DNA from 2 places in the Methylophaga sp. SB9B genome. Region 2 is predicted to be linked to the other one. Evidence: riboswitches for the same ligand, from Rfam matches in the RefSeq annotation. Region 2 holds a riboswitch; the other holds the start of a gene.

Region 1 (10,743 bases), on a different contig from region 2:
ATATATTTGCCCCAACAGACCAGCTATCGCTAACATTATGATCAACTTTCAACGATAAACTGCTATTTCGATACCCATCATGATCAGGTGTCGCATACGTTCTAACGGGGTTATCCAATGTGTCCTGTGCGTCAATGCCATTTGTTGTTAAGTAACTATATCCCAGGTTATAACGAGTTTTTTCATTTCCACCACTCACTCCCGCCGTGGCTTTTTGAGTGTTTTTGCTGCCTGTAGCTAATGAAAAATATGGTTTAGTTTCACCAGATCTGCCTTGCTTAGTAAAAATCTGAATAACACCGCCGATCGCTTCTGAACCATAAATTCCCGACCGTGGGCCACGAACGATCTCAATTCGTTCTATCTGTTCAACAGGGAAATCCTGTAGTGATGTTCCGCCTGAAGTAGCAGATTGCCATTTAACACCATCAACTAAAACCAAAACATGATCACTGGCGGTACCGCGCATGTATAGGCTGGTTCCTTTACCCAATCCACCATTTTGGACCATGTCGATACCGGGTGTTCTGGATAAAAGTGTAGGCAAATCCAAAATCTGCAAACGATCAATATCTGCACGGGTAATAACGGTATTGGGTGCCAACGCATTTTCCGTGGGCATACGGTTTGCTGTGATGGTTATTGCGTCAAGGGATTCCTGTTCAGCAAAAGCTGAAACAGAAAAGGTGGAAGTTGCCAGTGCAGCCAATGTCAAACGTGCACAGACACGCAAAGGCATAGCCTTTGTTGAAGGTTTCATATTGTCTCCTAGGGATACGCTCACCCGCGATCCAGGTTAATAAAGTCACACAACACGATTTGGTTGTGATGAACTTCAGGCCGGTCTCCGGACTCACGTTGTGGCTTGCGCCAGTACACCCGCCTTCCCACGATTAATCGCAGTGGCTGATTGGATGCATTTTCAACGTTTACCGTTGCGGGGGCAGTGTTGGTTTTGCACCAACTTCCCGTTTAACTCTGATGGGTATCAAAGCACCTGAAGAGGCGCGCATCTTAAATCTCCCATGGCTTATCGTCAAACCTGATAAGGGCAATAAATGATTTCCAAATTGACAATATAGCTTGCTAATCCTTATTCTGTCGGCAGTTTCAGGTGTCGCGAAAGTGATGAAACGGGAAGTCGGTGCAGCCAAACTTTGGATAAACCCGACACTGCCCCCGCAACGGTAAATAAGTTCAGGTTGAACGTTACGCCACTGTATCAATTACGGGAAGGTGTTCAGCTGGTGATAGTACCGCTTATGAGTCCGGAGACCGGCCTGAAATATCCTGGTCTGTTGACCGAAAATGCTATTAACCAAGTTGTGCGGGTGAGCACATCGGAGAATCTCAATGTCGTTATTGTCTCAACGTCAGCAACTGATCGTGGCTGCGCTTCTTGCCTTATTAATGGTGATGACTCGTGGTCATCATTTTGCCGATATCAACGTTTTACCTAGCGCATCATGGGCAGTATTTCTGCTCGCCGGATTTTATCTGGCCTCAAAATTGTGGTTTCCGGCTTTTTTAGGTCTGGCTGTAGTGCTGGATTTAATGTCGGTTTACATAGGCGGTGCCAGTAATTTCTGTGTCTCCCCCGCCTATGGCTTTATGTTACCCGCATATGGCAGTTTGTGGCTGGCAGGTCGCTGGTTTCAATCAAAATACCAATTTAACTGGACGGCTCTGTTTACGCTGGCGATGACGCTGGTGACGGTTACCGCAGTTGCCGGCCTGTTCAGTGGCGGCGGTTTTTACTGGTTTTCAGGTCGTTATGTCGATCCAACCATGGCTGAATATCTGACCCGGTTCGTCCAGTCCTATCCTGGTAACCTGAGTAAATTAAGCTTTTACATTGCTGCTGCCGCGGTAATTCATATCAGCTTCCGTTTTGCGAATTTGAGCCAGCGCAGTAATCAGCTACGTTAATGTCAAAGCAGCCGCAAACCTGCGCTGCGTTGATTATTGCTGCCCCCGCCTCAGGTCAAGGTAAAACAACTATTACCGCGACCTTGGCGTGGCATTATCGACGTCAGGGTAAACAGGTCCGAATTTTCAAAGTGGGTCCAGACTTTCTGGACCCAATGATCTTGTCATTTGCCTCCGGCCATCCGGTTTATCAAGTTGATTTATGGATGGTCGGTGAAACTCACTCCAGACAATTGATTGCCAACGCCGCCAAACAGGCAGATATTATTCTGATTGAAGGCGTGATGGGTTTGTTTGATGGTTCGCCTTCTACAGCTGATCTGGCTGCCATTCTGGGAATCCCGGTTTTAGCAGTCATAGATGCCAGTGCCATGGCACAAACATTCGCCGCTTTAGCGTTCGGCTTAGCCAACTTTCGTCAGGATGTGACTTTGGCTGGCGTTCTGGCCAATCGTGTGGGCAGTGCCAGACATACTGAAATGCTGACATCCGCTTTACCAGAAGATCTGCCCTGCCTTGCTACTATGCCTCGCCAAACTGAGAGTTTGCCCAGCCGTTATCTGGGTTTGGTTCAGGCTGATGAACTCACTGATTTGAGTGAGCGTCTGGACAAACTGGCAGATAGCATTCAGCTCAATCCCGAATTTGTTTTGCCGCAAATCAAACTAGACTGCGAACCTGTTGAAGCTTTACCCCCATTATTAAAAGATCTTCGCATCGGCGTGGCTAAGGATGCAGCATTTGCCTTTATTTACCAGGCTAATCTGGATTGTTTAACCGCAATGGGCGCTAAGCTGGTATTTTTCTCGCCATTGACTGACTCAAAACTTCCTGAAGTGGATAGTCTTTATCTGCCCGGTGGTTACCCTGAACTGCATCTGGAAACACTCAGCCAAAATATGTCGATGCGTCAGGCGATATGTGAACACATTAATGCCAATAAACCTGTTGTGGCTGAATGTGGTGGCATGCTGTATTTATGCCGTACATTAACCGATAAGCATGGCCAACAAGCTGAAATGTGTGGCGTGCTTGCCGCTGATGCCAAACTACAAACCAGACTGACAGCCTTGGCTCTGCAACAAGTCACTATTGATAACCACACTTTACGTGGTCACACCTACCACCATTCATTGTTGGAAAATCAACCCGACGCTATCGTCTATGCTGAATGCCCGAATGGCAATAAAGTCTCTGAAGCCGTGTTTCAGCAACAACGGCTGACCGCCAGCTATATCCACTTTTATTTCCAGTCTTCCCCCGGACTTATTGCTCGCTGGTTTACCTCATGAGTCAGGATAAATACCGTTTTAATGAGCAGGATCGTGAGGCGGTTTATCGCGCTATTGGTGAGCGTCGGGATATGCGCCATTTTATTGCTGATCCCATCGATCAGGATATTCTGCAGCGATTATTTCAAGCAGCCTGGCAGGCTCCCAGTGTAGGACTGATGCAGCCTTGGCGGATGATTCGGATTACCGATAACGCCATACGCAACGCTATTCATCAACTCGTTGAAAACGAGAGAGTTCTGACTGCCAAGGCGTTGGGTGAACGCGAAACGGAATTTCTGCAGCTGAAAGTCGAAGGCATCAAGGATTGCGCTGAAGTGTTGGTTGTTTCGTTGATGGATAAACGTGAGTCGCATATTTTTGGTCGCCGCACCCTGCCGGAAATGGATCTGGCCTCGGTATCGTGTGCCATTCAGAATATGTGGCTGGCTGCACGTGCCGAAGGATTGGGCATGGGCTGGGTCTCATTATTTGATCCCAAAAAATTAGCCGATTTACTGGGGATTCCTGATGGTGCCTGCCCGGTGGCGATTCTGTGTCTGGGTCATGTTGATGATTTTTACCAACAGCCCATGCTGGAGCAGGAAAACTGGCGACAACGTCAGCCCCTGGATGAGCTTATCTTTGAAAACCGCTGGGAAAACAAAACCAAAACATGACCTTTATTATCATGCTCAGTGCTTTGATCATTGACTGGTTTGCTGGCGAACCAAAACGGTTACATCCTCTGGTCGGTTTTGGCACTTTGGGGAATAAAATCGAAGCACGTCTTAATCACTCCCATCATCATCGATTTGTTCAGTTTTTTGCTGGCATGTTGGCATTGGTCATTTGTGTTGTTCCTATTACTGTTGTTACTTATTTGCTAAGCCAGATTCCTCTATGGGGAAGTCTGTTTTCAGTTGTGCTATTAACGCTGTGCCTGGGTCATCGCAGTTTATTTGATCATGCCCGACCTATCCTGCATGCCATGCAACAAGGCGATATCGAACACGCAAGAACATTGACCAGCCGCATTGTCAGTCGGGATAAAGAGCATATTGATGTGAATAAAGCCACGATTGAATCCGTGTTGGAAAATGGCAATGATGCGGTTTTTGGCACACTTTTCTGGTTTGTTATCGGTGGTGCAGCCGGAGCAGTCGCATACCGTCTGGTCAATACACTGGATGCCATGTGGGGCTATCGAACTCAACGCTTTTTCTATTTTGGCAAAACGGCAGCTCGGTTCGATGATGTATTAAATTTTGTGCCCGCCCGACTGACCGCTTTAAGTTATGCCCTGCTTGGCAATACTCGGAAGGCATTGAGCTGCTGGCGTCAGCAAGCACCATTATGGGACAGCCCAAATGCCGGCCCGGTAATGGCAAGTGGTGCGGGCGCTTTAGATGTTCAATTAGGTGGAACCGCTTGTTATCACGGTGAATGGCATCAACGTCCACAGCTTGGTACATCAAATTCGGCTGAAGCAAACGATATTGGGCGTGCTTTAAGATTGGTCTCTAACAGTGTGCTGTTATGGCTTGCCGTTACAGGGATTATTACGGGGATCATTTATGCTTAATCATGGTGGCCGAATTCACGCCTATGCCAAACAATATGGTATCACCACCAATGACTGGCTGGATCTGTCTACCGGTATAAACCCCAACGGCTGGCCGGTGCCTGATTTCATCCCGGCAGCACTTTGGACAAGGTTGCCCGAAAATGAAGATGATTTAATTGACCAGGCTAAAGCTTATTATCAATGCCAGCATATTCTGCCAGTTGCCGGTTCTCAGGCTGCTATACAGATGTTACCGACTTTAAGAGCAGCTTGTCGGGTCGCCGTTCTATCACCAGCTTATGAAGAACATCGTCATTGCTGGCAGCAGGCAGGTCATGAAGTAGTGGCGTTGGAAAGCTTTGAACTGGAACAGCAAATTGAACAGTTTGATGTCGTCGTGGTGGTTCATCCAAATAATCCCAGTGGTGAAACATTTGACACAACACGTTTGATGAACTGGCATGAACGTTTGCAAAAACGCGGTGGCTGGTTAATTGTTGATGAAGCGTTTATTGATATCACACCGGAACGCAGCTTGGCTTCACAATCAGCTCTGCAGGGACTGATTGTTTTACGTTCATTGGGGAAATTTTTTGGGCTTGCTGGTTTAAGAGTCGGCTTTGTGATGAGCCACACTGATTTATTAACTCAGCTTGCTGAAAAAGCCGGCCCATGGTCAATTGCCTCAGCCTCGAGATGGATAGCCAGTCAGGCACTGGCCGATAAAAACTGGCAACAGCAATCGCGTCAGTATCTGCCGCAACACGCCCAACGATTGACTGAGCTGCTCGGTCAATATCATTTAGCACCAAGCGGCGGCTGCGCCTTATTTCAATGGATTAAAACCGCTCATGCTGTCAGCATTCATCATCAACTGGCCCAACAAGGTATTCTTTGTCGATTATTCGATCGACCGGCAGCCTTAAGGTTTGGCTTACCAGCAACTGAACAGGACTGGTTACGTCTGGAAACCGCTTTGCAGCAGGTCATACAAACATGACGGCTAAAACATTAATGGTTCAGGGCACTACCTCTGATGCCGGTAAAAGCACACTGGTGACGGCGTTATGTCGTTGGCTGGTGAAACAGGATTATTCTGTTGCTCCATTCAAACCACAGAATATGGCGCTAAACAGTGCTGTGACTGCCGATGGCGGTGAAATTGGTCGAGCTCAGGCCGTTCAGGCTCAGGCCTGCAATCTGCCGCCGCATATCGATATGAATCCGGTTTTGCTGAAGCCTAACAGTGATACCGGTGCTCAGGTAATTATTCATGGCAAAGCTATTGCCAATATGGATGCGCGGTTTTACCACGACTATAAACAAACCGCGATGACCGCCGTGCTGGAATCGCATACCCGTCTGCTTAAACAATATGATGTGGTGATAGTAGAAGGTGCTGGCTCACCGGCAGAAATCAATCTGCGCGATCGCGATATTGCCAATATGGGCTTTGCCGAGGCAGTAGACTGTCCTGTGATCCTGGTTGCAGATATTGATCGTGGCGGTGTCTTTGCCCATCTGGTGGGTACTTTGGATCTTCTGTCAGCTTCTGAGCAACAGCGTGTTAAAGGTTTTGTGATTAACCGTTTTCGTGGTGATATAAGCCTATTGCAATCAGGTCTGGACTGGCTGGAACAACGCACTGGCAAAACGGTTCTAGGCGTTCTGCCCTATCTGCATGGACTGCATCTGGAAGCCGAAGATGCGATTAATATTTCGCAGGTGGAAAAAGCCGACAATGTGCTGAACGTTATCGTGCCGGTCCTGCCACGTATCAGTAACCATACCGACCTGGATCCATTACGCCTGCACCCAAACGTAAACTTACAATTTATCGGCCCGGATTCACCGATACCGCCAGCTGATTTGATCATTCTGCCGGGCAGTAAACATGTTAGTGCTGATCTGCAATGGCTGGAACAACAAGGCTGGCCTGCAGCGATTCAAAAACATCTGCGGTACGGGGGCAAACTGCTGGGGATTTGTGGCGGTTTTCAAATGCTGGGTCAGCAGATTGATGATCCAACCGGCTTTGAAGGTTCGCCTGGTACTTGCAAAAAAGGTCTCGGTTTACTGGATATGCACACGACCCTGCATGCCGAGAAACAATTACGGCAAAATCAGGGACATTTATTGCTCAATAATGCTGCTACCAGTGGCTACGAAATTCATGCCGGTGTCAGTGAAGGCAAAGCCTTATTGCGTCCGCTGCTACAGTTGTCGCATGGTCCAGATGGAGCGATCAGTGAAGATCAACAGATTATAGGCACCTATCTGCATGGTTTGTTTGAACAGCAAACAAGCTCTGATGCCTTGCTGCAATGGGCTGGACTGAATAACGTAAGCAGCCCGGATTATCATGCTTTGCGTGAAGCGGATATTGAACGACTGGCCGAGATGGTTGAACAACATATGGATACCACAGCACTACTGGCAATTTTAAAGGCAGCAAATGGCTAAAACCCTAATCCTCGGCGGCGTAAAATCCGGTAAAAGCCGACTGGCCGAACAACGAGCAACCAACAGCAAATTATCAGTCTGCTATGTGGCGACAGCCGCGCGGATGACAGTGAAATGCAACAACGTATTGCGTTGCATCAACAGCAACGTCCTGCTCATTGGACTACTGTCGAAGTACCACTCAATCTTGCCGCTGCATTGCAGCAACATGACGATGCAGATAAATGTATTTTGGTGGATTGCCTGACCTTATGGCTGACCAATTTGCTGCTCGCCGATGATGAGAATTTATTAACTAACGAAATCCAACTATTACTTGAGACTCTGCCAACTCTGCAGGCTGAAATCATACTGGTCAGCAATGAAACCAGTATGGGCATAGTGCCGATGGGCGAATTGACCAGACGATTTTGTGATGAGGCCGGCCGCCTGCATCAACAACTTGCTGTGCTGATGGATAATGTCATCCTCACCGTGGCAGGTTTGCCGCATGCATTGAAAGGAAACTGAATGATCGACTTCACCCAATGGTTAACATTACCCGCCAAAACGATTGACCAAAATGCTGCAGATGCAGCGTTAACGCGACAAAGCCAGCTGACCAAACCGGCAGGCTCATTAGGCCTCCTCGAACAACTAGCAGTGCAACTGGCGGCATTGCAAGGCACAAGTCCACAAGCTGACCATGTGCATATCACCGTTTATGCTGCTGATCATGGCGTGATGGCGGAAAACATTTCAGCCTATCCACAATCCGTTACCGCGGCGATGATTCGTAATTTCGCTAGTGGAGGCGCGGCTATTAGCGTTTTAGCAAAACATTTGGATGCCTCGCTGGACGTGATCAATGTTGGCACTGTCAGTGAATTGGAAGAGATTAAAGGCGTGCAGGATCAACGAATCGCAAATGGTACGGCTAACTTTCATCAGCATGCAGCAATGACCGAAGCAGAATGCCAACAAGCCATGCTGATTGGTCAACATAATGTCGAATGCAGTCTGCAGAACGGTACCCAGCTTTATATTGCCGGTGATATGGGAATTGGCAACACTACGGCAGCCAGTGCAATGGCCTGTGCGATGTTGAATCTACCGGCCAGTCAGTTGGCCGGTCCAGGTACCGGACTTAATGCTGAAGGCGTCTCGCATAAAGCAAAAATTATCGCCGAAGCATTGTTATTACATAAAAACCATTTGGATTCTCCCTTAGCCATTTTGCGTTATCTGGGCGGCTTTGAAATTGCTGCAATGGTGGGTAGTTACCTGCACTGTGCCAAATCTGGTCTGCCGGTGGTGATTGATGGCTTTATCAGTAGCGTGGCAGCTTTATGTGCTGAACAAATTTGTCCGGGCAGTCGACGATGGTTTCTATTCAGTCATCACAGCGCCGAACCGGGACATAGCGTGGTGTTACAGGGGCTTGAGGCACAGCCTTTAGTGAACTTCAATATGAGGTTAGGCGAAGCCAGTGGTGCGGCCGTTGCTATCCCATTATTGAGAATGGCCTGCGCCCTGCACAATCAAATGGCGACGTTTGAAGAAGCGGCGATTGCCGGAGCAATAAGTTGATGAGACCGCTACTGATAGTCCTGCAGTTTTTGACTATTCTGCCGGTCAGATTGCAGGGTGAATTTTCTGAACAGGATATTGGCCGTTCATTATTGTTTTATCCAGTTGTCGGCTTGTTAATCGGGATTGTGATAAGCCTTCTGGGCTGGAGCCTGACATCACAATCGCCAATGGTCTCCGCCATTTTGGTATTAACGGTGTGGGTGACCATCACCGGTGCATTGCATCTGGATGGATTGGCTGACAGTGCCGATGCCTGGTTGGGTGGCATTGGTGATAAAGCTAAAACCCTAAGCATTATGAAAGACCCGGCTGCCGGCCCTATTGCAGTGGTGACAATCGTATTAGTGCTGTTAATTAAGTTTGTCATGTTGACTGTTTTACTCAGTCAGCAGAACTGGTGGGCATTAATCTGGTCTGTGATACTGGCCCGCACCGCTTTACCATTATTATTTTTAACCACTGACTATGTGCGGCCCCATGGTTTGGGCAGTATTCTCAAACAACAGCAATCCGCGTTGCATACAAGACGCTTGATGCTTGCCGTTGCTGTATTGGCATTATTCAGTATCGGCCTGTTTGCCCTGTTGTTTGGCTTAGTTGTTTTTTTATTGCTGCGCTACCTGATGGAGCGTCGATTAAACGGTTTTACTGGTGATACTGCAGGCGCAATGGTCGAACTGCTGGAAGCGGCAATACTGATATTTTTTGTTTTATTTTAGGAAAATTATGACTGATTCTGAAAAAAGCCAACGCCATAAAGATCGCATGCAACGTCATAAAGAAGTTGTCGATAAGAAAATCCAACAAGCCACTAAGGATAAAGGTTTATTGTTGTGCATAACTGGTAATGGCAAAGGTAAAAGTTCATCTGGTTTTGGCATGATTGCTAGGGCTTTGGGTCATGATATGAAAGTCGGTATCGTGCAATTTATTAAGGGTGCAATGAGTACGGGTGAAGAAGCCTTTTATCGTCGGTTTCCTGAGCAGGTCAGTTATCACGTAGTTGGCGATGGTTTTACCTGGGACACGCAGAATCTGGAGCAGGATAAAGCTTCTGCAGAAGCAGGCTGGGATATTGTTAAATCGATGTTACAAGACGACAGTATTAACGTGATTTTGCTGGATGAACTGAATATTGTCTTGAAAATGAAATATCTGGATGCAGATAAAGTAATAGCTGACTTAGCTGCTCGCCCGGCAATGCAACATGTGATTATTACTGGTCGTGGCGCTCCAGACAGCATCATTGATGCGGCTGATACTGTCAGTAGGATTGAGGATGTTAAACATGCATTTCGTGATGGTATCCGTGCTCAGAAAGGCATAGAGCTCTAAGGAATTTTACACTGTTTTGGCTTGAATTTTGCTGTGTCATCAAACGGTAAAGTTACTCACATTTTCTGTGGATAACTCTGTGTTTAACTTTGGAGTTAGTCGCTAAGCTGTTCATATTTAAGCACTCTGCTCAAAATGGTCAAAAAACAATCAACTCCATTAACTCATTATATTTCAATAACTTATAAATACAGCCAACGTAATCAGTCAGTTAGCGAGATCTCTTATTGAGAGGTGTGAAGAAATTGTGAAATAGGTGAATAACTTGCCGGTATTAAATGGAAAAAATTATCGGGAATAACTATTTTCAGACATAAAAAAACCCGGTAGCAAATAACTACCGGGTTCATTGTTTAGCTTTATGCAGGTTCTGTTTCTTTGATGATATCCAGAACCAGTTCATCATTTTTCAGAATGACCCTGACATGACCACCATCGCTCAGTTGACCGAACAATAATTCATCTGCCAATGGACGTTTGATTTTTTCCTGTACCAGGCGTGCCATAGGCCGGGCTCCCATCTGTACATCATAGCCATGCTCTGCCAGCCATTCACGCGCATCATTCTCAATTTCAATGGTGACGTTTTTGTCTTGCAATAACATT
Region 2 (10,743 bases):
ATAGCTTCACGGTCATCAAAATCCAGCTCTGATGCACGCGTAAAACTGAACATATTCGCCAGAATATTGGTTGGAAAGGTTTCCAGCACATTGTTATATTCAAGTACGGTATTGTTATAGCCACGCCGTGATGCTGCGACTTTGTTTTCAATACTGGTCAACTGCTCCATCAAATCACGGAAAGCACCATCGGCTTTCAGATCTGGATACGCTTCTGATAAAGCAAAAATACCGCCCATCGCTTTACCCAATAACCCTTCTGCCTGTCCAAGTGCCAGCATGGATGTGGCATCGCCCGAGTCAATTTGGCCGCGCATTTTTTCTGCCTGATTACGGGCTTCAATGACACCCGTCAGGGTTTCCTGCTCATGTTTGGCATAGCCTTTAACGGTGTTGACTAACTGCGGAATCATGTCATGACGTTGTTTAAGCATTACGTCTATCTGTTTGAATGCATTCTGAAAAATATTGCGATGCCGGACTAATTTATTGTATTCAATGATGACATATAAAATCAGTAGCCCCACGATGGCCAGTAATACCCATTCCATATTTCTCTCCTTTTTTAATTTAACGTAATGATTGGTTATCAATTTAGATAACCCACAGTATCAAACAGCTTACTGACTATGAAAGCTAAGGGCCATTAACGTTCAGCAAAATACTATCTCAATGTCACGATCAGTCTCATTAATGTATTACTACCAATATCGCCTGGTTTGACTGATTACCATTGTCTGTATTATCGCTGGCAGTTTCAGGTGCCTTTATTACAACATGTGATAAAGGTTAAACGGGAAACAGGTGACCCAATGATTTGGTTATTCCTGTACTGCCCCCGCAACGGTAAACAGTTATTTCATTGCTCTGGTCGCTATCTGCTTGATAGATCGACAGTCACTGTACTTAAACAGTATGGGAAGACGAGAAATGCCGCCATTTATGGCTAAGCTGTAAGTCCGGAGACCGGCCCGAAGCTAACTAAGGAGTCGTGGCGGGGTGCCTGAACGTTTCCGAGATTACACCCATACTGTCCCCCTGCCCGCTATTTACCTAACTGGTAGCTGCTTTTGCTGCGGCAGGATGTCTTATGTTTCATAAATTTAATTCTCACACGAGTCTTTTTCGACCCGTTTCTTTGTTTGCTCTGTTGTTTTCTCTATTGGCATCTGCTGTTTATGCCAGTGATCGCAACGTGACGGTTATTGTTTCAGATCGTTCTGCCCCGACGTTGGTCTCTGGAGCACATCAGTTATTACAGCAACATCCCGATGCAGACATTCAAATCCGTACTGTCAGTCAGCTTAATGCTTTAAATGACAATGAGTTGCAGAAATTAATCGATAGCAGCGGCAGCTTATTAATGGTTGGCGTATTTGGTGATCCGGTTGAGCGTTTACTGGCACGTCAATACAGCACTACACAAAAACGCTATGTTTTACATAGTGATCAGCGACTCACGGCATTAAACAGTGTTCCACTTACGCAATCTATTCCTGAACAAGTACTTAGCGACAAAACATCCTTAAGTTCAGCAGATGACTTAAAGGCTCTGCAAGCCAACTATCCGGAGTATGTTAACTGGTTGCAGGCACGCGCCTATTGGGTAAATCGTTCGACAGAGAATTCACGTAGTCTGCTGGAAATGTTGCTAAGCGATGGCAATATAAAAACTGAATTACAACCTATTGGGGCTTTACGCTTTGCTTTGCATAACGACGATAAAACTCACTGGTTAACCCATGATGAACTAGCGAAACAACTGGATGGCTCACAGCCTGTTGTCTGGTTGCTCGATCATGATACCGGTGATTTAACGGGCGAATGGCAATTGCATCAACAGTATTGTCAGGCGCTTAATAGCCAATGTGTATCGGTATTGGCCGCCTGGGGTGAACCAGTGTTGATGCGATTCAGACTATTAAAAAGGTAATGAATGAATCTTTGCCAATCACACCATGGGGAATCGTTTCTTTACAGGATTTTGTGATTGGTGGCGGTGATGGTCGTGAGCAGGTTGAACAATTATTTACTGAACTGAATGTTCCGGTATTAAAAAGCGTTCGGCTGAATGAATTGAGTGAGGCGGATTATGCCTTATCTGCACAAGGCATTCCGCGTGATTCCATTCATTACCGGATTGCCATGCCTGAGTTGCAAGGTGTCAGTCAGCCACAGATTCTGGCTTTGACCGAACCTGCAAAAATCGATAAACAAACCGGGGCCCAGCTGACTCAAAGCCTGCCTATTGCGGCACAAATAAATCGTCAGGCACAGCGCATGCAACGCTGGCTGGATCTGCAACAAAAAGACAACGCTGATAAACGTGTCGCCATTGTGTATTACAACCATCCACCGGGCAGACATAATATTGGTGCTGATAATCTGAATGTGCCTGAAAGTCTGCTGGAAATATTACATGGTCTTAAAGATGCAGGTTATCAGACCGGTGAATTACCCAAAGACGCTGAGGCTTTGCTTGATTTGCTGCAATTTCAAGGGGTGAATTTACCTGAAGACGCTGAGGCTTTATCTGCGATGTCCAAGGTCGCCAACACCATGACAGCGGATGATTATCAACGCTGGTTCAAACAGTTACCGGCAACTGTTCAGGCTGAAATGATTGATGGTCCTTTGGCAGTATTACAGCAGCGGATGCGTGATGCCATTGAGCAGGCGCTGGCATTGGAAAATGTAACCATTCGGCAGTCTCAGCTGCAGTTACTGTCAGCATTTATGCAGCAGACCTCTACGGATATTCATCATGCGCTGGATGGTTTGCGTCACCCCGGTCGCAGTCGGGCATTGGATTTATTAACTCAGCTGGAACAGGATTATCAGCAGATCATCGATGCAGCTGCTCAAGGTAAAAAGCCTGACTGGCAACATAACGAATCATTGCATAATGCCCTGTTGGAAATGCAGATCGAGGGTATTCGTGGCTGGGGTGAAATCCCCGGCAAAGTGATGGTCTGGGATAATCAACTACTGATGCCCGGTGTGCAATTTGGCAATGTGTTTATCGGCCCTCAACCACCACGTGGCTGGGAGATCCACGAGGAACTATTGCATGCCAATATGTCCTTCCCGCCGCCACATCAATATCTCGCTTTTTATCATTTTATCCAGTCGCAATTTAACGCTGATGCGATGGTGCATGTTGGTCGACATTCCACCTATGAGTTTTTGCCCAAACGCGCTGTCGGTCTTGGTGAGGATGATTACCCCACTATTATCGCTGGGGATGTGCCAGGTCTTTATCCGTATATAGTCGATGGCGTCGGGGAAGGCATCCAGGCTAAACGGCGTGGTCAGGCGGTTATCATTGATCATTTGACTCCCCCGCTCGCCGTTACTGAATTGTATGACGATTTGCTGCAACTACGTCAATTGATTGAAAGCGCTGAAGCCGCTTCAGACAAAGCCACCCGGGATCGCGCTATTGTCACCTTACGTGAGCAAATCGAAACCATGGGTCTGCGTGATGAATTAATTGCCAGCATGGATGAAGAGCTGCAAGTTCGTGGCGCTGGTTTTGAAGAAATTGATGATGATTTTCTGCTGCATGAAGTCGGTCATTATCTGACGCATTTTCAGGAAACCTTTATGCCATTGGGATTGCATGTATTTGGTCGTGACTGGTCAGCTGAAGGTCTGGATACCATGATGAATTCAATGCTGGATAAATCCGAGCCCAGCGAACAACAACGCAATGAGATATATCAGAGATTACAAATATCTCCTGCTGCTGAAATTGACGCCTTACTGAATGGTCTGAATGGGCGATTTATCTCACCAGGTAAAGGCAATGATCCGATCCGCACACCCGATGCACTGCCCACCGGGCGAAATTTTTATGCGTTGGATGGCAGTTTACTGCGACCCGTGTGGGTTTTGATATTGGTCAGCAACTGGCTGCGCCGGTATTGGCTGGCGAAAAAGGCAATATTGAAGGTCATGAAGTTGGCGATCGCAATAAACAAGGCGTCATTCTCTGGGCCTCTGATTCGGTGCGTGATGAAGGTGCAATGATTGCTTTTGGCATGAAGCTGCTGGGTGTCCGCCCGATATGGAATAGCCGGGGCATTATCAAAGGTCTTGAGCGTCTGCCATTAAATGAGGAACAACCGCAGCGGCTGGACGTGCTGTTTACCACCTCAGGTCTATTCAGGGATTTATATGGGGAACATCTGGTATTGCTCGATAAAGCCAGCTTGTTGGCATTGGATGCCAGTCGTGATCTGATTATTCGTGATTACCCTGCTCTGGCCATTGCGCTTAAAGCAGCTCTGCAACCGTTAGGCGAATGGCAACAAGGTGGCGAGGAAGCTTTGAATAAAAATCTGGTGGCATCAAATTGGGTTAATGAAGCCAGACAACGTTTGGCACAGCAACCGGATCTCGATCCGGCACAATTAGGTCGTGAAACCAGCCTTCGTGTATTTGGCATCGCACCAGGATCTTATGGTGCTGGCATTAATCGTCTGGTTGAACGATCTTCGGCCTGGGAGGATCGCAGTGAACTGGCCGATGTGTTTATCAAACGTATGGCTCATGCCTATGGCAGTGGTCTGCAGGGTGAATCGCAACCAGACTTGTTCAAACAGCAACTTGCCGGGGTTTCACAGACTTTTCTGGGACGGGCCAGTAATCTGTACGGTCTGATGGATAACAATGATGCATTTGATTATCTCGGCGGTTTTAATCTGGCGGTGGAAACAGTCAGTGGCCAGCAACCTGGCAGCGCGGTGATTAATCACAGTAATGACGATAACCTGCGAATCGATAATCTGCCACAAGCTCTGCTCAGTGAATTGCGTGCTCGTTATCTGAATCCACAATGGATTAAACCGTTGATGAATGAAGGCTATGCCGGTGCCCGCACCATGGGCAGTGAATTTATTGAATATCTTTGGGGTTGGCAGGTGACCAGCCCAGAGATCATTACCGATCAGGTCTGGGAAGAAGTTAAAGCGGTGTATGTAGATGACAGCCTGCAATTGGGATTGGATGAATTTCTCAGTAATAGCCATCAGCAACATGTGCAAACCAATATTTTAGCCGTGATGTTGGTTGCCATTGATAAAGGCTTCTGGGATGCCGATCTGGCAACGCAAAAACAATTAGCCGAACAGTTTGCTGCCAATATTATTAAAAAAGGCATTCCCGGCAGTGGTCATACCCATGCCAATCATCCAATGTATGATTTTGTGAAATCACAGCTTGATGCGGATACGGCTGAAGCCTTGGAAGCCGTATTGGCACGTAGTCGCATGCAAACTTCAGAGCTCGAATCGTCACCGACGCATATCCAGGAATTACAGTTAAATCAGGATGATAGCCAGCAAAACGATAAAGTTGATCAAGGTGCTGACTCAAACTCGAACGATAAAAATCTGCTTTGGTTATGGACGTTACTGGCATTATCAGTAATTGTCGCAGCCGGTTTATGGCGTGGTCGTAAAGGAGCTATGTAATGTATCCACACTTTTCACTGGAATTGATGCACCAGCTGACCGGACTGTTATTAACCCCGGTGGTCTGGGCTTTATTGTTTTTTGTCGGGCTGGCTGTATATGAAACCGGTATCGCCATTGGCGAGCGTTTTTGGGGAATTGCCCGTCTGACAAAACAACTGGACAGTGCATCGCTCATTGCACTTGGCAAACGTCGGATTGAACGAGCAGATTTTATTACTCGTCTAGCACCAATGCTTGGCTTGATGGGGACATTGATTCCTCTAGGTCCAGGTCTTGCCGCATTAGGCGAAGGACAACTAAGCATTCTGACAACGGCGATGACAGTGGCGTTTGATACCACGGTTATTGGTTTATTGGCTGGCATGATCGGCTTTGTTATTGGCCGTATGCGTCGGCGTTGGTATGACGCGGCTTTAACTCAGTTGGAACAGCAAAATGGATAAATGGCGGCGTAGTTCATTTCTGGATACCGATGAAGATCCATTGGGTCCATTAGCCAATCTGATTGATATTGTGCTGGTATTTGCCTGTGGGCTAATCGCAGCACTGGTCGCGTTCAGCACTGATTTACAGGATCACTTTGAAGTACAGCCGCAGGAGATCACTCTCGGTAAAGAACTGCCAAAACTGCCCGACAATATGCAGCAACAGATGCAGGATGGCAGTGGCTATGAAGCGGTTGGTCAGGTATATCGTGATCCCCAAACCGGCAAGCTGATTTTAATTGGTGAGTGATTTTTTTGGGTTGTTGATCTTTTAGAATCTAAACAAAAGATTTTCGCTCAGCCCGCCAAACCAAAAGTAATTTCAGGTAGAATCACCGCTTCTACTGAACTCCTGTTTTATTGGATTTTAAAATGGCTCAATACGTATACAGCATGAACCGCGTTGGCAAAATCGTGCCGCCCAAACGCGAAATATTAAAAGATATTTCCCTGTCCTTTTTCCCCGGCGCCAAAATCGGTGTATTGGGTTTAAATGGTTCAGGTAAATCCACCCTGCTTCGCATTATGGCCGGTGAAGATAAGGATTATATTGGCGAAGCCAGACCGATGCCGAATATGAAGGTCGGTTATCTGCCACAGGAACCTCAGCTGGATGACAGCAAAACCGTTCGTGAAATCATTGAAGAATCAGTTTCAGATGTCAAAGCTGCCCTGGATGAACTGGATGCAATTTATGCCGCTTACGCTGAACCCGATGCTGACTTTGACGCTTTAGCCAAAAAACAAGCTGAACTGGAAAATCTGATCACCGCAAAAGATGGTCATAATCTGGACAATGCTCTGGAACGTGCAGCCGATGCCTTACGTCTGCCACCCTGGGATGCCAAAGTAGCAGTGTTATCTGGTGGTGAACGTCGTCGTGTGGCGTTATGCCGGTTATTGCTGGATAACCCGGATATGTTATTGCTCGACGAGCCGACCAACCATCTCGATGCCGAATCCATTGCCTGGATTGAACGATTCCTGCAGGAATACCCAGGTACGGTTGTTGCCATTACCCATGATCGATATTTCCTCGATAATGCCGCTGGCTGGATTCTGGAATTGGATCGTGGACGCGGTATTCCTTATGAAGGCAACTACTCTTCCTGGCTGGAACAGAAAGATCAACGTCTGGCGCAGGAATCCAAACAGGAAGCCTCGCACAATAAAGCCATTCAGGCTGAACTGGAGTGGGTTCGCCAAGGTGCCAAAGGACGTCAGGCAAAATCCAAAGCGCGTTTGAAACAGTTTGAAGAAATGAATTCAAAAGAATTTCAAAAGCGTAATGAAACTCAGGAAATCTATATTCCACCTGGCCCACGTTTAGGTGATAAGGTCATTGAACTGCACAACGTCACTAAATCCTATGGTGACAAATTACTGTTTGAAAACCTTAGTCTGACGATTCCACCTGGTGCAATCGTCGGCATTATCGGTCCTAACGGTGCGGGTAAATCCACCTTGTTCCGCATGATTACTGGTGAAGAAAAACCCGACTCAGGTGAAATCGAAATCGGCAGCACCGTGCAACTGGCTTATGTGAACCAGTCACGTGAACTGGATGGCAAGAAAACCGTGTTTGAAGAAATTGCAGATGGTGCGGATATGATTACTGTCGGTAACTATCAAACCCCTTCTCGTGCCTACTGTGGCCGCTTCAATTTCAAAGGCTCGGATCAGCAAAAATTCGTTAAGGATTTATCCGGTGGTGAGCGTAACCGTCTGCATATGGCCAAACTGCTTAAAGAAGGCGGCAACGTTTTATTACTCGACGAACCGACCAATGATCTGGACGTTGAAACTCTGCGGGCATTGGAAGAAGCCATTTTGGCCTTCCCGGGTTCTGCGGTGGTGATTTCGCATGATCGCTGGTTTTTAGATCGGGTATGTACCCATATGATTGCCTATGAAGGCGATTCCAGCGTGGTGTTCTTTGAAGGTAATTACAGCGATTATGCCGAAGATTACCGTAAACGCTTCGGCAAGGATCATCAGCCGGAACGTATCAAATACCGCCGGATGAATTAGTTTCAATTATTAACCACATAGAAAAATTAAATAAGTCATTTTTCATGGGTAGGTCGGGTTAGCCTAGCGTAACCCGACACAACCCACGTCTAACAAAAATCTGCGAAATCTACGGATAAAAATCTCTTTGGTTAGATTTCAATCTACCAAAGGCTTATGCATCATCTCAGGTGTCCGTTCGGCGCCCAGAATGCCGACACGGATTAGAAAGTCGCCAAAATGCTCGTCTTGCTCACGTTCAGCAGCAAACTGTTCGATCATTGGTTTCAGCGTATTCAGAATGGTAGTTTCATCCACATTTTCCAGATACAGACGATTTAATCGCTGACCACTGAAATCCGCCCCCAGGTTCAGGTTATAACGCCCGACTGCTTTCCCGGTTAAGGCTATTTCACCCAAGTAAGGTCTGGCACAACCATTGGGGCAACCAGTAATACGGATATTAATCAGTTCTTCCGGCAAACCAACATCACTCATTATTTGTTCCAGCTTACTGAGAAACGTTGGTAAATAACGTTCTGATTCAGCCATCGCTAAAGCACAAGTAGGTAATGCAACACAGGCCATGGCATTTAAACGTAATGCCGGACGCGTTCGCCGATATCAAGTTGATATTGTTCGACCAACTGTTCAATAACCGGTTTCTGCTCAGGACTGATATTGGCAATAATCAGGTTCTGATTACAGGTCATGCGAAACTCGCCGGTATGAACTTTGGCGATTTCCCGAAGTGCGGTACGTAATTGCAGTGCTTCAGTATCCGCAACACGGCCACTATAAATGTATAAGGTCAGATGCCATTGCCATCTTCACCCTGGATCCAGCCAAACCGATCGCCATTGCGTACTAACTCAAAGGGTCTGGCAACTGTCATTGCCTCACCTTGGTATTCGGTAAATTTTTCGTTAAACCAGTCAATACCATGATCATCAATGGTGTACTTAAAGCGGGCATGCGCCCTGACACTACGGTCACCAAAGTCACGTTGAATGGCGGCAATGGTTTCGCAGGCTTTGACAATCTGGTCTTTTGGCACAAAACCGGCCATGGTGGCTAAGCGTGGGAAAGTTGCCGTTTCACCGTAGGTCATGCCCATGCCGCCACCGACGGCGACATTGAATCCAACTAATTCATCGTTTTCGATAATGGCAATTAACGCAATATCGTTGGCCAATACATCGCTGTCGTTTTCAGGTGGAATGGCGATACCGATTTTAAATTTACGGGGTAAATAGCGATCACCATAAAACGGCTCTTCGGATTTTCCCGGTTGATAGACACATTGTTCACCCAGCCAAATCTCGGCATAGGCACCAGACTGCCAGCACAAATGATCACTTATGGCCTGGGAGATCTTATGAACTTCGGCATGCACCGAAGATTGATGCGGATTGACGTTGGTCACCACATTCCGGTTAACATCACCGCAGGCACCTTTGGTATCCAAACCTAATGCATTGACTTGCTGCATTAATGAACGCAGATCTTTTTTCAAAACCTCGTGATACTGAAAAGTCTGGCGTGTGGTAATACGTAACGTGCCATTGGAGCAATCATCAGCTATTGCATCGAGTCCCAGCCATTGCTGTGGAGTCACCACACCTCCGGCAATACGCAGCCGAACCATAAATGAATATAACGGTTCAAGTTTTTGACGACGGCGTTCATCACGCAGATCACGATGGTCCTGCATGTAACTGCCATGGAATTTGGTCAGTTTGTTGTCATCTTCGGAAATCGCTCCGGTAACCACATCATCCAGCCCTTCGGCAATGGTCCCACGCAGGTAACGACTATCGAGTTTGAGTTGTTCGGCTTCAGGTAATTTTGTATTCATTAGTACACATCACGTTGGTAACGTTTATCACGCGTCAGCTGACGCAGATATTCGGTGGCGTCTTCGCGGCTTTTATTGCCTTGCTGACTGATAATATCAATCAGGGCTTCATTCACATCTGGTGCCATATTGTCGGCATCGCCGCAGACATATATATGCGCACCATCCTGCAGCCAGTTCCAGATCTCAATGGATTTTTCGCGAATACGATGCTGCACATAGATTTTCTCGGTCTGATCACGAGAAAAGGCCACATCAAGATGGGTTAGCAATCCGGATTTACGCCAGGCCAGCCACTCGGTCTGATAGAGAAAATCGGTCAGGAAATGCTGATCGCCAAAGAACAGCCAATTGGGTCCGCGAGCACCCCGCTCTTCACGTTCCTGCATAAAACTTCTAAACGGAGCCACGCCAGTGCCGGGGCCAATCATAATAATCGGCACATCATCATCGGCAGGTAATTTGAAGTTTTTATTGGGATCGATATACACCGGAATAGTCGCATCTTCGGCTAAGCGATCGGCTAACCAGGTTGAGGCTACCCCGCCCCGCTCACGGTTATGGGCGTTATAACGAACCGTTGCCACGGTGATATGCACTTCTTCATCAACCGCAGCCTGACTGGAGGCAATCGAATATAATCTTGGCGGCAGTTTACGCAGCAATTTAATAAAGCCATTGGCGTCTATGTCAGCTAATGGGTAGGTTTGTACCAAATCCAGAACATCACGACCACGGATCCATTCTGTGACGGCGGCTTTGCTTTCCATCAGCTTATTAAGTTCATCGGACTGGGCAAGTTCAGCCCACTTTTCCACTAACGGTCGAGTCAGCACGGTAATTTCACGATGATGCATCAATGCATTGGTTAACGTTTCTTGTTGTTCATCAAGTTCTACAGAACTATCGG

What was found. Region 2 has a riboswitch for cobalamin ahead of E8Q33_RS15645 (hypothetical protein). Riboswitches for the same ligand answer to the same signal wherever they lie in the genome.
Region 1: linked by a shared signal. The riboswitch ahead of E8Q33_RS06235 (hypothetical protein) and the one ahead of E8Q33_RS15645 (hypothetical protein) in region 2 are both predicted to bind cobalamin.

The regions. Positions count from the first base shown of each region.
Region 1 is NZ_SSXS01000004.1:185,866-196,608, forward strand. It holds gene E8Q33_RS06230 (TonB-dependent receptor domain-containing protein) at 1-760, opposite strand, end outside; cobalamin riboswitch at 821-1,016, opposite strand; cobalamin riboswitch at 1,096-1,299, shown strand; gene E8Q33_RS06235 (hypothetical protein) at 1,354-1,929, shown strand; gene E8Q33_RS06240 (cobyrinate a,c-diamide synthase) at 1,929-3,221, shown strand; gene bluB (5,6-dimethylbenzimidazole synthase) at 3,218-3,880, shown strand; gene cbiB (adenosylcobinamide-phosphate synthase CbiB) at 3,877-4,785, shown strand; gene cobD (threonine-phosphate decarboxylase CobD) at 4,778-5,767, shown strand; gene E8Q33_RS06260 (cobyric acid synthase) at 5,764-7,230, shown strand; partial or broken gene cobU (bifunctional adenosylcobinamide kinase/adenosylcobinamide-phosphate guanylyltransferase) at 7,223-7,740, shown strand; gene cobT (nicotinate-nucleotide--dimethylbenzimidazole phosphoribosyltransferase) at 7,741-8,799, shown strand; gene E8Q33_RS06275 (adenosylcobinamide-GDP ribazoletransferase) at 8,799-9,521, shown strand; gene cobO (cob(I)yrinic acid a,c-diamide adenosyltransferase) at 9,529-10,137, shown strand; gene clpA (ATP-dependent Clp protease ATP-binding subunit ClpA) at 10,497-10,743, opposite strand, start outside.
Region 2 is NZ_SSXS01000007.1:64,696-75,438, forward strand. It holds gene E8Q33_RS08990 (LemA family protein) at 1-551, opposite strand, end outside; cobalamin riboswitch at 743-990, shown strand; gene E8Q33_RS15645 (hypothetical protein) at 1,091-1,933, shown strand; gene E8Q33_RS16430 (cobaltochelatase subunit CobN) at 1,945-4,032, shown strand; gene E8Q33_RS16435 (cobaltochelatase subunit CobN) at 4,029-5,477, shown strand; gene E8Q33_RS09000 (MotA/TolQ/ExbB proton channel family protein) at 5,477-5,923, shown strand; gene E8Q33_RS09005 (DUF2149 domain-containing protein) at 5,916-6,215, shown strand; gene ettA (energy-dependent translational throttle protein EttA) at 6,338-7,996, shown strand; gene E8Q33_RS16015 (hypothetical protein) at 8,135-8,563, opposite strand; gene E8Q33_RS16020 (hypothetical protein) at 8,569-8,790, opposite strand; gene E8Q33_RS16025 (NADPH-dependent assimilatory sulfite reductase hemoprotein subunit) at 8,787-9,833, opposite strand; gene E8Q33_RS09020 (assimilatory sulfite reductase (NADPH) flavoprotein subunit) at 9,833-10,743, opposite strand, start outside.